Regions from separate parts of the Pseudomonas sp. NPDC090755 genome, predicted to be linked through region 3. Evidence: riboswitches for the same ligand, from Rfam matches in the RefSeq annotation. Region 3 holds a riboswitch; each other region holds the start of a gene.
The links. Region 3 has a riboswitch for cobalamin ahead of cobO (cob(I)yrinic acid a,c-diamide adenosyltransferase). Riboswitches for the same ligand answer to the same signal wherever they lie in the genome.

Region 1: another riboswitch for cobalamin. It lies ahead of ACIQUS_RS12395 (CbtB-domain containing protein); the one in region 3 lies ahead of cobO (cob(I)yrinic acid a,c-diamide adenosyltransferase).
Region 2: another riboswitch for cobalamin. It lies ahead of ACIQUS_RS20980 (TonB-dependent receptor); the one in region 3 lies ahead of cobO (cob(I)yrinic acid a,c-diamide adenosyltransferase).

Annotation. Positions count from the first base shown of each region.
Region 1 covers NZ_JBIVXC010000006.1:246,872-251,782, forward strand. The annotation lists gene ACIQUS_RS12370 (CsgG/HfaB family protein) at 1-205, shown strand, start outside; gene ACIQUS_RS12375 (DUF1272 domain-containing protein) at 292-531, opposite strand; gene cobM (precorrin-4 C(11)-methyltransferase) at 598-1,344, opposite strand; gene ACIQUS_RS12385 (cobalamin biosynthesis protein) at 1,372-1,773, opposite strand; gene ACIQUS_RS12390 (CbtA family protein) at 1,779-2,471, opposite strand; gene ACIQUS_RS12395 (CbtB-domain containing protein) at 2,482-2,667, opposite strand; cobalamin riboswitch at 2,765-2,992, opposite strand; cobalamin riboswitch at 3,053-3,251, shown strand; gene cobW (cobalamin biosynthesis protein CobW) at 3,347-4,414, shown strand; gene cobN (cobaltochelatase subunit CobN) at 4,418-4,911, shown strand, end outside.
Region 2 covers NZ_JBIVXC010000016.1:105,276-110,186, reverse strand. The annotation lists gene ACIQUS_RS20990 (mevalonate kinase) at 1-513, shown strand, start outside; gene mvaD (diphosphomevalonate decarboxylase) at 510-1,511, shown strand; cobalamin riboswitch at 1,572-1,779, shown strand; gene ACIQUS_RS20980 (TonB-dependent receptor) at 1,888-4,029, shown strand; gene ACIQUS_RS20975 (LysR substrate-binding domain-containing protein) at 4,124-4,911, opposite strand, start outside.
Region 3 covers NZ_JBIVXC010000019.1:62,435-67,345, reverse strand. The annotation lists gene cobD (threonine-phosphate decarboxylase CobD) at 1-281, opposite strand, end outside; gene cbiB (adenosylcobinamide-phosphate synthase CbiB) at 274-1,182, opposite strand; gene bluB (5,6-dimethylbenzimidazole synthase) at 1,182-1,829, opposite strand; gene ACIQUS_RS22685 (cobyrinate a,c-diamide synthase) at 1,826-3,121, opposite strand; gene cobO (cob(I)yrinic acid a,c-diamide adenosyltransferase) at 3,118-3,729, opposite strand; cobalamin riboswitch at 3,896-4,121, opposite strand; gene ACIQUS_RS22675 (hypothetical protein) at 4,271-4,849, shown strand.

The DNA of each region.
Region 1 (4,911 bases), on a different contig from region 3:
CATCGAGTTCAAGAAACTGCTGGAAGCCGAGGTGGGCTACACCACCAACGAACCGGCGCAATTGTGCGTGCTGTCGGCCATCGAGTCGGCGGTGGGGCACCTCCTGGCCCAGGGCATCGAGCGGCGCCTGTGGCAGGTGGCCGGCGATGGCAGTGGCGACAAGGCGGTGCTGGACAAGTACCTGAGCCAGTATCAGGTGCCATGATCGTTGGCGCAGGGGCCCCTGTAGGAGCGGGCTTGCCCCGCGATTGCGATGTGTCCATTGCATCGCATCGCGGGGCAAGCCCGCTCCTACACGCAACCCTGTTCTTTAACGATACGCTTGGTCGATGCCGGATACTTCACCAGCTTGGCCGCCGCCCGCGCCGGTCGCCTGACCAACTCACCCCCGCAGTTGGGGCACTGGCCTTTGAGCTGGCGCTCGTTGCAATCGACGCAGAAGGTGCATTCGAACGAACAGATCAGCGCCTCCTGGCTGTCGCCAGGCAGGTCGCGACCACAGCATTCACAGTTGGGGCGCAGTTCGAGCATGATCAGGTCCTCTGAAGGTGGGCGGAACCGGCAGTGTGCTACCAGGCCGATCCCGCGACAATACCTTCAAGGACGATACAGGTGGGCATGACTGGCGCGGTACAGCGCCGACTCTGAAAAACTGTCACTGGCCAGCACCCGTCCGACCAGAATCAGCGCCGTGCGCCGGAAGCCCTTGGCCTCCACCTGCCGGACAATCCCGTCCAGGGTGCCGAGCACCCAGTCCTGGTCCGGCCAGGTGGCGCGGTGCACCACGGCGATCGGGCAGTCGCCGCCATAGTGCGGACGCAGCTCCTCGACAATCCTGTGCAGGTGCTTGACGCCCAGGTGAATGGCCAGGGTGCTGCCATGGCGGGCCAGGTCCGCCAGTTGCTCACCCGCGGGCATCGGTGACTTGTCGCCATAGCGGGTGAGAATCACGGTCTGGGCGATGTCCGGCAGGGTCAGCTCGCAGCCGAGCAGGGCGGCGCTGGCGGCCACCGCAGTAACGCCGGGGACGATCTCGTAGGGAATGCCCAGCTCACGCAAATAGCGGATCTGCTCGCCGATGGCGCCGTACAGGCTCGGGTCGCCGCTGTGCACCCGGGCCACGTCCAGGCCCTGGTCGTGAGCCTCCTTGATGGCCTCGATGATCTGCGCCAGGTGCAGTTCGGCGCTGTTGATGACGGTCCGGGCGCTGTGCCCTTCGAGTACGGCAGCCGGTACCAGGGAGCCGGCATAGATGATCACCGGGCAGCGATGGATCAGGCGCTGGCCCTTGACGGTGATCAACTCGGGATCGCCGGGGCCGGCGCCGATGAAATAGACGGTCATGCGAGGTCCTTGGGAAGAAAGCGCGGATTATCCGCCAACGCCTGGGGCGCTGGCCAATGCCAGGCTGGCGTCGGCCAGCAGGGTACGGGTGACGCACAGCTGCGCCGTGCCTGCGAAGTGCTCGGCCAGGGCCAGCGCCGCGCTTTCGGCAACGCCGTAGCAACCGCTGTGTTGGTAGGCGACCGCTGAGCGATGGCTCAGGCGCTGCTCGAAGGCCGCCAGGTGTGCAGCGCTGAAGAACAGCAACGGTACCTTGAGGTGCCGGGCCAGTTGCTCCAGCCCGGGTTCATCCTGCTTGAGGTCGATGCTGGCCAGGCCCGCGACGGCGTCCAGGGGCAAACCGTGGGCCTTGAGGGTCTGGTCCAGCAGGCTGCCCAGCGTGTCGGCCGGGCAACCCCGTCGGCAACCCAGGCCGACGTACACCTGCATGGTGATCAGGCCTGTTCCGAGCGACGGTACAGCCAGGCGCTGAGCAGGCCCAGGGCCAGCCAGAACGCGGCGTTGGTCAGCAGGGAGGCGACCTTGAACTCGGCTTCCAGTGCTTCTGGAGCAAGCATTTCGTGCACTTCAGGTTGCGGTGCGCCAATCACATGGGGAATCACCAGCAGTACCGCACCCACGACCTTGAACAGCCAGTTGCGGGCAAACGCGATCAGGGCCAGTCCCACGGCGGTGGCGGCAGCGGTACCTACCCACCAGGTCTGGCGCTGGGCCAGGTCGGCTGCGGCGGTGCCCGGCAGTTCGGGCGGCAGGCCCAGGGTCGGCGCCAGGCAGAATACGGCAAAGCCGCCCAGGCCCCAGAGCGCGCCGCTGAGCACGGTCTTTGGCGCACGCAGGGTGTAGAGCGCGGCCAGGATCAGGGCAAAACCGACCGCCACCACCAGGTTGCCACCGGTGGTCGACAGCACGCGCTGCCAGCCATCTTCCGGTGCCCAGGCTTCGCTGTCGTGGTGATGGTCGGCGGCAACCCCGGGCGCGTGCTCGTGGGCTTCGACGGCCGGTGCGGCGCTTTCATAGGTTTCTGCCTGAAGAATCAGCGGCGCGACCCAGAAACTCTGCAGCAGGGTCAGCAGCAGGGCGGCCAGCAGGCCGGCAAAGCCTGCGGTGCGAGCGATACGCTTGATCATCGATGGCTACTCAGTGGCAAGGGAAGGCGGCGCTGTGACGGGTGTCGTGGGCGGCATTGTGGACCGCTTCGATATGCGAGAAGCCGGCGAAATACACCAGGCACAGGCCCAGCAGCGAGGCACCGACGGCAACCCGCAGGCGCTGGCTGAGGCTGGACGGGGTAACGGCGGAATGACTGGCGGTACTGGTACGCATGGCGCTTTCCTCTGGGTGTTGTCGGGCAACAGGCAAGCGCAACAATCCCCTGCACGAGGACCGTCCAGGGGATCAACAGCGCCCGCCCACCGCGGGTTTGTCAGAATCGGAATTGGGCCGGTCTCCGGGCTGGCGAGGGCAGGCTGATAGCCGGGCCACAGGCGTCACCTTCCCATGCCGGACTACGGGCACAGTGGTTCTGACGCTTTTCTCGCTTACCGTTGCGGGGGCAGCACCGGACTTGTCGGGCCTGTCGATCGACAGGCACTGACGCACCGGTTTCCCGTTTCACCCAGTCAAGGGCACCCAAACGAATGGCATTAGCAAATCACGGGGGCGACCGGGCGTCAATCGTGACAGCAGTTGACCGCTCACCGGGCACTGCGTAGCCTAGCCGCTTCGAGGTTCTTCGGCAGCGGCCGAAGCTAAGACGGGAACGCGGTAAAAGCCGCGGCTGCCCCCGCAACTGTAAGCATTGAAGCGTTCGACACAGCCACTGCATCGCTGCGGGAAGGCGTCGTTCGACCGGCCCATCGGCCGGTGCAGTGCAAGCCAGGAGACCTGCCTCGAACAGTTTCCGACATTAAACCGGGCGGGGTGATCCGGTGGCGAACGCGCCCAGGTAAACGTACCTGCGGCTCTCGTCGCGCATGCCCGCCATCCTGCCAAGGGCATCGACATGAAAACACTGGCCAAACTCCCCGTCACCATCGTTACCGGCTTCCTCGGCTCGGGCAAGACCACGCTGCTGCGGCACATGCTCGACAACGCCCAGGGGCGGCGCATCGCGGTGATCGTCAACGAGTTCGGTGAGCTGGGCATCGATGGCGAGATCCTCAAGCAGTGCAGCATCGGCTGCACCGAGGAAGAGGCCAGCGGCCGGGTTTATGAACTGGCCAACGGCTGCCTGTGCTGCACCGTGCAGGAAGAGTTCTTCCCGGTGATGCGCGAGCTGGTGGCCCGCCGTGGCGACCTGGATCACATCCTCATCGAAACCAGCGGCCTGGCCCTGCCCAAGCCCCTGGTCCAGGCCTTCCAGTGGCCGGAAATCCGCAATGCCTGCACCGTCGACGCGGTGATCACCGTGGTCGACAGCCCGGCGGTGGCCGCCGGCACCTTCGCCGCCTACCCGGACCAGGTCGATGCCCAGCGCAAGCTCGATCCGAACCTGGACCACGAGTCGCCCCTGCACGAGCTGTTCGCCGACCAGCTGGCCAGCGCCGACCTGGTGGTGTTGAACAAGGCCGACCTGATCGCCGCCGCCGACCTGGCCAAGGTCCGCGCCGAGGTGCAGGAAGAACTGCCGCCGGCGGTCAAGGTGATCGAAGCCAGCAATGGCCGCCTGCCACTGGACGTGCTGCTGGGCCTGGGCGCCGAGTCCGAAGTGCACATCGATGGCCGCCGCACCCATCATGATTCACACCATGACGGCGACGACCATGACGATCATGACCATGACGCCTTCGACTCGATTTCCATCGAGCTGCCCGAGGCCGATGAGAGCCTGCTGCTCGACGCCCTGACCCAGTTGGTGGTGCGGCACGGCATCCTGCGGGTCAAGGGCTTCGCCGCCGTGCCCGGTAAGCCGATGCGCCTGCTGATCCAGGGCGTGGGTACCCGTTTCGACAAGCATTTCGATCGCGCCTGGCGCAGCGAAGAGCCGCGTACCACGCGCCTGGTGCTGATCGGCCAGGAACTGGATGCTGCACAGCTGGAAGCGAGCCTGCGCGCCGCCCTGGGCGCCTGATCCATGCACCTGCTGCGGACCCAGCCCGGTGGTTTCGTACCGGACGACAGCATTGCCGACCTCGGCCAGACCCCGGCCGAGCTGGTGATTCTCTGCAGCGGTGACTCGCACCTGGCACTGCTGGCCGAAACCGCCCGGCAGTTGCCCGAGGATTATCCCAGCCTGCGCCTGGCCAACCCTATGCAGGTGCAGAACCACGCCTCGGTCGACCTTTATGTCGACGAGGTGCTGCGCCATGCCAAGGTCATCCTGGTGTCGCTGCATGGCGGGGTGGGCTACTGGCGCTACGGTGTCGAGCAACTACTGGAGCTGGCCAACCGTGGCGTGAAGCTGATCCTGGTCCCTGGCGACGACCACCCGGACCCGGAGCTGACTGGCCTTGGCAACGTACCGGCCGAGCAGGCCGAACGGCTCTGGCACTTTTTGCGCCAGGGTGGCAAGGCCAACGCCCTGAACCTGTTCAACTGCCTGGCCAGCCTCTGGCTCGGGCGCGACTA
Region 2 (4,911 bases), on a different contig from region 3:
ATTGTCCACGGCGGCGTAGCGAGCTTCATGCCCGCAGCAGGCGATGACTTGCAGCTCTGTCCCCTTCGCGACGCGGGTGCCGTGTTGAACGAGCTGCGGCTCTATAACACCGGTACCGCCAACGAAAGTACCGGGGCTGTAGTGACTGCCGTGAGCAAAACCCTGCAGGACGAACACAACCCCCTGCTTCAATCGATGCGCCAGACCACCCTGGCGTTCATGGCGCTGCTGCAGGCTCCGCGCGTTGATCGCGCTCGTTTGTGTGCACTCATTCGTGACTATCAACGTGCCCTTGAAGCCCTCGGCGTCGTGCCTGGCCCCGTTCAGGCGTTGATCAGGGAAATCGAAAAAACCGGTGGCGCGGCGAAGATCTCCGGTGCCGGTGCGCTTTCAGGATCGAGCGCAGGCCTGCTGCTGGTGCTCGCCCCCCTCACTGCCGCCCCGCTGCTCAAGGGCCTGAGCGCAATCGAGGCCCCCCTCGCGGTCGAGGGCCTCTGTGTGCAACGACCATGAGCAAGATCAGTGTGTCCTCTCCCAGCAACATTGCCTTGATCAAGTATTGGGGCATGAGCGACGCCAAACGCACACTGCCCGCCAACAGGTCGCTGTCGATGACCCTGAGCCGCTGTGTCAGCCTCTGCACCCTGGAAACCCTGGGCGATTCGAGCCCTGACGAAATCTACTGGTGCGGTGCAGACGGCATACTCGAACCCGCTGACCCAATCATGCGCCTGGGCATCGAGCAGCATGTGCGACGACTTCGACAGTGCAGTGATTTCTGGCAACCGCTGCGTATCGCGACCACCAACACCTTTCCAACCAGCGCGGGGATCGCCTCCTCCGCTTCGGGGTTCTCTGCGTTGGCATTGGCGTTTGCCTCGCTGTCCGGTCAGCTACCGTCAACCGACCGGCTCAGCGGGCTGGCGCGCCTTTCCGGCTCAGGATCCGCGGCCCGATCGGTACTCGGCGGTTTCGTCACATGGCCCGGTGATGCCGACGATCCACAGAGCGCGGCCCGGCAACTGGCATCCGCCGCTCATTGGCCACTGCACGACATCATTGCGGTAGTCGACGGCTCAGCGAAAACAACCAGCTCGAGGATCGGTCATCAGCGCGCCGTGAGCAGCCCTTTCTACCAGAGGCGCCAGCAACTGCTGGTGGAACGCTTCAGAAACCTCCAGCACGCCATCCTGGCCCGTGATTTTGCGCGTGTTGCCGACATTGTCGAGTGCGAGGCCATCGAGCTTCACCTGATCGCCATGTCATCCGTCCCGCCGCTGTTCTATTGGCAACCGGCAACCCTCTCGGTGTTCTACCGGGTTCAACAACTTCGACGTGACGGCCTCGATGCCTGTACGACCTTCGATGCCGGCCCGAACGCCCATGTGCTCTGCACGCCCGAGCATTATCCCGAGGTCCTTGCGGCAATTAGGGAGCTCGATGGCGTGCAACACATCATCCAGGATCGGATCGGCGAAGGCCCGCAGGTACTGACCCAGGCGCTTTTCTGACCCCTGGGCCTGCGCCGCAACATTCTCCCAAGTCGTTGACTGCAAAGACATTCGGTGGTCAGATGCGCGCCAGTTTCAGGTGTCCTGCGCCGCCGTGCGCAGGGTGAAACGGGAAGCCGGTGCGTCACATCAAGTGATCAGTCCGGCGCTGCCCCCGCAACGGTAAGCGAGCGAAGCCTTCGAAACACCACTGTGCCGCGGCATGGGAAGGTGAAGGCCTTCACGACCCTCGCAAGCCCGGAGACCGGCCTGAAGCTTCGTTTGGCAACCCCGCGGTGGGCGGGCGCAGGCCGGTTTGCGCTCGCCTGTGCGCGCGCGATTCCTCCATGCGTTGTTCCCTCCGGGATTCATTTCTTCCTGTTCAATGTGGAACGACATGTCCCGTAACTCCAAGCTTCACACCCTGGCAGCCAATGCCCTGGCGCCTTGCCTTGCATTGTCCCTGCCGACCTTCGCCCAAGACAGCGAGCCGACGCCCCTGGCCCTGCCCTCGACGGCCATCACCAGCAGCAGCGACACCTCGCCGATCAACCTGGCCACGCCCCTGCCGGCCGGCTCGCGCCTGAACCTCAGCGCCCTGGACACCCCGGCCAGTACCAGCAGCCTCAGCGCCGAGGTCATCGAAGGCCGCAACAACCTCACCGTGCAGGACGCCGTCAGCCGCTCGCCGGGCATTACCTCGATCGCCACGCCGGGCAACGGCAACACCGCCCTGTCGGCACGCGGCTTTACCGGACACGACTCGGTGATGACCCTGTTCGACGGCTCGCGGATGTACACCGGCGCCGGCACCCAGACCTTCCCGGTGGACCCGTGGATGGTCGAGCGCATCGACATCATCCGGGGACCGGCCTCGGTGCTCTACGGCGAAGGCGCCACCGGTGCGGTGGTCAACGTGATCCCGAAAAAGCCCTTCGCCGGCGAGATCAGCAACCACCTGCGCCTGGGCTACGGCAGCTACGATCGCCAGCAACTGGGCCTGGACAGCGGCGGTTCGCTGAGCGAGCGACTGAGCTACCGGCTGACCCTCGACCGCCAGCAAGGCAACGGCTGGGTTGACCGCGGCGACTCGCAGAACCTGGCCATGAGCGCCGCCCTGCGCTTCGATGCCAGCGACACGTTGAGCTTCACCCTGGCCCACGAACGCGGCGATGCCGAGCCGATGAACTACTTCGGCACGCCCTTGATCGACGGCCATTACCGCGACAGCGTGCGCAAGAAGAACTACAACGTGCGCAACGACGTGCAGCGCTACCACGACGAGTGGACGCGCCTGACCAGCGACTGGACCCTGAGCGATTCGCTCAGCGCCAGCAACCAGCTCTACTACATCAAGAGCCGCCGCCACTGGCGCAATGCCGAGGATTACACCTGGGACCCTGGGCAGGGCCTGCTCGAACGCGGCAGCTATCTTGAGATCAAGCACCACCAGGAACAGCTCGGCGACCGCCAGAGCTTCACCTTCGACCACTCGCTGTTCGGCCTTGCCAGCAAGACCGTGGTGGGTGCCGAGTACAACCGCATCCGCTTTGGCATCGACAGCAACTCGCCCTACACCGACATCGGTGGCGACTTCGTCGACCCGTGGAACCCGGCGCCTGGCGACTTCCACAGCCAGGACCCGACCCGCCCGCAAACCCACAGCACCACCCGTACCTTCGCCCTGTTCGCCGAGAACCGCACACAGCTGTCGCAGCGCTGGTCACTGGTGACCGGCATCCGCCGCGATCAGAACCACATCGACCGCACCGACCTGATCAATGACTCCCGCACCGACCGCAGCCTCGGCGGCGGCAACTGGCGCGCCGGGCTGGTGTTCGCGGTCACCGACGAGCTGTCGTTGTACGGCCAGTATTCCACCAGCGAAGACGGCGTCAGCGACCTGATCACCCTCAGCCCCGCCCAGCAGAATTTCGACCTGACCGAAGCGAAGCAGACCGAGTTCGGCCTCAAGCAGCTGTTCTGGGAGGGTCGTGGCGAATGGACCCTGGCGGCCTATCACATCGTCAAGAAGAAACTGCTGGTCGACAACCCCGTCACCCACCAGAAGGAGCAGGCCGGGCAACAGACCTCCGACGGCCTGGAAGCGACCCTGGAACTGGCCCTGGCCAACCAGTGGCAGGTCTCGGCCAACGCCTCGGTGGTGCGTGCCAGATACGACGACTTCGAGCAGACGGTGGGTGGTGAGTCGGTCTCCCGCGCCGGCAACCGGCCGAGCAACGTGCCACGGCGCACCGCCAACCTGTGGGTGAACAAGGGCCTGGGCCATGGCCTGGAGGCCGGCATGGGCCTGCGTTATGTCGATGAGCGTTATGCCGACACGGCCAATACCCAGACAGTGCCGGGCTTTACCGTGGTCGACGCCAACCTGGGCTGGCAGGTGCTACCTGATGTGCGGTTGGGGTTGCAGTTGAACAACCTGCTGGATCGCCGATATGCAGCGACGGCGCACAGTGGCGAGCAGTGGATCATGGGCGAGCCGCGGTCGTATCTTGCGACGCTGGATTACAGCTTCTGAAGTGATTGAGGGCTGCGTTGCAGTCATCGCCGGCGATGCCGGCTCCCACAGGATGGCGGCGTTTCTGTGGGAGCTGGCATCGCCAGCGATGAGGTCAGCCCAGATCCGGCAGACTGTACCGTTCGGCAAAGTACTGCCGGAAAAACTCCACCGCCACCCGCACCTTGGCCGAACTCGCCAGCGGCGAGGTGTACACCGCCCAGATATCCGCCGGCTGGTGATAGTCGCCCAGCACCTGGACCAGGCGCCCGTCTGCCAGGCTGTCGTGCACATCCCACCACGAGCGCAGCAAGATCCCGCGCCCATCCAGGCACCACTGGTGCGCCACTTCGCCGTGGTTGCTCGACAGGCTGCCGGTGACCCGCACGCTTTCCTCCCCCGCCGGGCCTTCCAGTTGCCAGACGCCGAAGGGGTGGTCGCGCTCCTTGATCACCAGGCAATCATGGCTGGCCAGGTCCGCCAGTACCTTGGGCGTGCCGCGCCGGGCCAGGTAGGCCGGCGCGGCGCACAGCACCCGGCGGTTGCGGGCCAGCGGCTTGGCGATCAGGTTCGAGGCGATGATGTTGCCCACGCGGATATCGAGGTCGACCCCTTCCTCGATCAGGTCCACCAGCCGGTCATGCACGTCCAGGCGAATATCCAGGCGCGGATACCGCTCGGCCAGCTCCGACAGCGCCGGGGCAACGAAGCGCCGCCCCAGCCCCAGGCTGCTGGCGATGCGCAGCTGCCCGGCCGGCTCGCGGTGCTGGGCGCTGATGTCGTCGCCCATGCGCTGCACCGCATCGAAGATCTGCTGGGCCCACTGATAGACCCGCTCGCCCTCCTCGCTCACCGTCACCCGTCGGGTGGTGCGGTGCAGCAGGCGCACGTCGAGGGTTTCTT
Region 3 (4,911 bases):
GGCGACAACACCCCGACCCTGCTGCGGGCACGCAACTGCGGCAAGGCCTGGATCGCCGCCTGGGAGCCGGCGACCGGCAGCAGTGGATTGACGCCGTAATAAGCGGTCGCCGCCTGCTCCAGGCCGTCATCGGTTTCCGGCAGGCGCGCCCAGGCACGCAACGGGATCTCGGGAATGGCAAAGGACCAGGGCGCGATACCGCTGGACAGGTCCAGCCAATCTTCCCGGGGGATGCCGTAGTGCTGTATGGCGCGTTGCAGGCGCCCGCCGTGTTCAAGCATAGAGTTCCGCTCCCAGGCACAACAGCAGCAGCCACAACCAGACACCCTTGCAGACCAGGCGCCAGCCACGTTCGATGGCGTCGGCGTCGGCCACCGGGCCTTCGCCCAGGCGCGTGCGCTCATGCAGTTCGCCGTGATAGACAGCAGGACCACCCAGCTCCACGCCGAGCGCCCCCGCCCCTGCCGCCATTACCGGGCCGGCATTGGGGCTGTCCCACAAGGGCGCCTGGCGCCGCCAGCAACTCAGGGCCAGGCGGGTCTTGCCGAGCACGGCGTAGGTCAGGGCCACCAGCCGTGCCGGAATATAGTTGAGCACATCGTCGATGCGCGCCGCCGCCCAGCCGAAACGCTCGAAGCGCTCGTTGCGGTAGCCCCACATGGCGTCCAGGGTGTTGCTCAGGCGATAGAGCACCACGCCCGGCGCGCCGGCGACAATGAACCAGAACAAGGCGGCGAACACCGCATCACTGCCGTTTTCCAATACCGACTCGGTAGCGGCCCGGGCCACGGCGGTTTCGTCCAGTTCGCGGGTTTCGCGACTGACCAGGTAGCTGACGCGCTGACGCGCTTGCTCCAGGTCACCGCTGCGCAAGGCGCTGGCCACCGGGATCACATGTTCGCCCAAGCTGCGCAGGCCCAGGGCGCAGTACAGCGCCAACACGTCCACCAGCCAGCCGATATAGGGCAACCAGGACAGCAGCGTGATCAGCAGCGTCAGGGGGATCACCGCCAGGAACCAGGCGGTGACGCCATGGCTGCGCCAGCCACGCCCCCCGGCATTGAAGCGCTGCTCCAGACGCCCGGCCAACCGACCGAACGCCACCAGTGGATGCCGACGCTGGGGCTCTCCCCACAGCGCATCCAGCGCCACGCCGGCAACACTCAGCAACGCCACACTCATCAAGACTCTCCCCACTGGTTTTCAAACAACATGTCGCTCAAGGGCCGCACCGTGGTCCAGCCTTCGAGGGCCAGCATCGGTGCCGGGTAGAACGCCTGGACCGGTCCCAGGCAAAGAATCGCCAGCGGCTTGGCACCTGCCGGCATGCCCAGCAGCGCTGCCAGCGCCACCGGCTCGAACAGCGACACCCAGCCCATGCCCAGCCCTTCGGCGCGGGCCGCCAGCCAGAGGTTCTGGATGGCACACGACAGCGATGCCAGGTCCATTTCCGGCAAGGTCCGGCGACCGAAAATGTGTTTCTCGCGGTCATCCATCAATGCCGCCACCAGCAGTTCGGCGCAGTCGTTGATGCCTTCCACCTTGAGCTGCATGAATTCGTCGGAACGCTCACCCAGTGCCTCGGCAGTGCGCACCCGCTCTTGCTCCACCAGACCCTGGATGCGCTGGCGCAGGTTGCGGTCGGTGATCCGGATGAAACGCCAGGGCTGCATCAGGCCGACACTGGGGGCCTGATGCGCAGCTTGCAGCAGACGCGCGAGCAGTTCGGGCGCCACGTCACCCTGGATGAAATGGCGCATGTCGCGGCGCTCGCCGATCGCGCGGTACACCGCAGCGCGTTCGGCTTCGGTGAAGGCCTGGTCGCTCATGGTGCCAACAGCGCCGCCGACGCCCGGGGATTGGAGGCGAAATAGAAATGCACGTAGGACGCCGTCAGCCGCCCGCAGCGATAGATCGCCTCGGCACCACGGCCGCCATTGGGGCTCTGGCCACGGGCAATCGGCTCCAGCGCGGTACTGGTCAGGGAGTGGTGATAGGTGTGCCCGCGCAGGTTGCCTTCGGGCAGCTCCACCGCCTGCAGGGCCAGGGCGGCCAGGCGCTTTTGCATCACCGCTTCGCCCTGCAGCAGGCCCAGCAGCTCGGCGCGCTCACCGGCCACATCGGTCAGGGCATCGAGCAGGTAGAGCATGCCGCCACATTCGGCGAGCAAGGGCTTGCCCGCCTGGTGGTGGGCGCGAATGGCGCTCAGCATCGGTGCATTGGCGGCCAGCGCCCGGTGGTGCAACTCCGGGTAGCCGCCCGGCAGGTACAGGCTGTCCGCCACGGGCAGGCAGGTGTCATGCAACGGCGAGAAGAACACCAGCTCGGCGCCCATGGCCCGCAGCAAGTCGAGGTTGGCGCCATAGGTGAAGGCAAAGGCTTCATCCCGGGCCACGGCGATGGTCACGCCGTCGAGCAGGGGCGCTGTGTTCAGCTCACTCGGCGCCGCGAACGCCACCGGTGGCGGCAATGACGATTCACAGCTGGCGCCCAGGGCGTCGGCAGCCGCGTCCAGGCGCAGGTCCAGGTCATTGAGTTCACTGGCCTGGACCAGGCCCAGGTGGCGGCTCGGCAGTTCGATGCCGGTTTCCCGCGACAGGCCGCCATACCAGCGCAGGCCCTCGGTCAGGCTGCCTTCGAGCAACTGGGCATGACGCAGGGTGCCGACGCGGTTGGCCAGCACCCCGGCAAACGGCAGGTCGGGCTGGTAGCGCGCAAGGCCCAGTGCCAGGGCGCCGAAGGTCTGGGCCATGGCCGTGCCATCGATCACCGCCAGCACCGGCACGCCGAAGTGACGCGCCAGGTCGGCGCTCGACGGCGTGCCGTCGAACAGGCCCATGACCCCTTCGATCAGGATCAGGTCGGCCTCGCCCGCCGCTTCCCACAACAGGCGCCGGCTCTCCTGCTCACCGACCATCCACAGGTCCAGCTGGTAAACCGGTGCACCGCTGGCCCGCTCGAGAATCATCGGGTCGAGAAAGTCCGGGCCACACTTGAACACCCGTACCTTGCGCCCCTGGTTGCGGTGCAGGCGCGCCAGGGCGGCGGTCACCGTGGTCTTGCCCTGCCCCGATGCCGGCGCGGCGATCAGGACCGCCGGGCAGTGCCGGGTCTGACTCATAGCTCGACGCCCTTCTGGGCACGGATACCGGCCTGGAAGGCGTGCTTGATCATGCCCATCTCGGTGACCGTGTCAGCCAATTCGATCATCTCGTCCTTGGCACCGCGGCCGGTGACGATCACATGCTGCATGGGCGGGCGGGCCTGCAGGTCACTGAGCACCTGGTCTAGGTCGAGGTAACCATGCTTGAGGGCGATGTTCAGCTCATCGAGCACCACGAAGGCGATGTCCGGGTCCTGCAGCATTTGCCGGGACACGGCCCAGGCGGCTTCGGCAGCGGCGATGTCGCGCTGGCGGTCCTGGGTTTCCCAGGTGAAGCCCTCGCCCATCACGTGATAACGCACCTGCTCGGGAAAACGGCGGAAGAACAGCTCTTCACCGGTGCTGTTGCGACCCTTGATGAACTGCACCACGCCGCACTGCATGCCGTGGCCCATGGCCCGGGCCAGCATGCCGAAAGCCGAACTGCTCTTGCCCTTGCCATTACCGCTGAGCACCAGCAGCAGACCGCATTCGTTGGGGGCGTTGGCGATACGCTCGTCGATTACCGCCTTCTTGCGCTGCATACGGGCCAGGTGGCGTTCGTCACGCTCGGTGGATTCAGTCATCGAAGCTCTCCGCAAACCACTGTCGACCGATCCACGACGAGCGTAGCAGCACGAGGCTGTACAGGTTTCGTGGCCAAGGATGGGCGACAGATGAATGGATTAGGCAGACGGAGAAGCGCGCAGGGCCGCGGCACGAGGCCGAAGAAACCGCGCATCACCCTCCGTGATGCCGTTGACTGTAACAGGCCGGTCTCCGGGCTTGTGAGCGGGGACAAGGACACCCGGGGTCGCGCGCCTTCCCGGGTGTCGACACCCAGTGGCCATGCGCGGCCTTGACTCACCTACCGTTGCGGGGGCAGCGCCGGATTCGCGCGCCTTTGCGCGCCCACCGGCTTCCCTGTTTCACCCTGTCAGGCCACAGCCCACAGAGCACCTGAAACAAGTCGCGAAGGTTAGAGGGTTGCACCGGGAGCGTCAATGAAAGGCACCCTACCGGCCTGGATCAATAGCGACCTGATCATCTTGTGTCACCCTGACATCAGTGATATCAAATAGCCACAACCCGGCTGTACTCGATCACAATGATAAAGGAGAGAGCAGCATGCAAGGCCTGATCATCAACAACACGCGTCTGGAATTCCTGCGTCCGGTGCTGGAACGCTGGGTCGAGTGCATCGATCGCTTCAACCAGGTCCTGGGCGATGGCGAAGCCGCCTACTGGCACGGCGCCCAGGCCAACCTCGGCCTGCTGTCGGCAGCGGCCTGGCAAGCCGAGCTGGTCACCCTGGCGCAGCACCAGAGCAAGAAACAGCGTGATGATGGCGACCGCGACGGTCGCTGCGACCTGTACATCGCCAGCCGCGAAGAAGCCGTCTACCTGCAGGCCAGCCAGCGCTGGCCACGGATTGCCAGGCTGGACCTGGCCAATGCCCTGGCCGAAACCGCACAGGCCGCACGGCTGGTCGCAGCGCCAAGCCAGCTGAAAGTCGCCGCACTGTTCGCCAGCCCCTGGAAAGCCGGACAGCACGCCAGCCCCGAAGAACTCCAGGACCTGGTCGACGACCTGCAGAAACACACCGCCTGCGCCATTGCCTGGTACTTTCCGTACGCCTACCGCAAGCTGCACAACGAAGCCGGGCAGTATCACCCCGGGGTCGCCCTGCTGCTCAAGCAGGCCTGAAGTCCCCAATCGCAGGCTTCGCCAGCGCCTACAGGGCTACACCTGCCTGTGGGAGCCGGCGA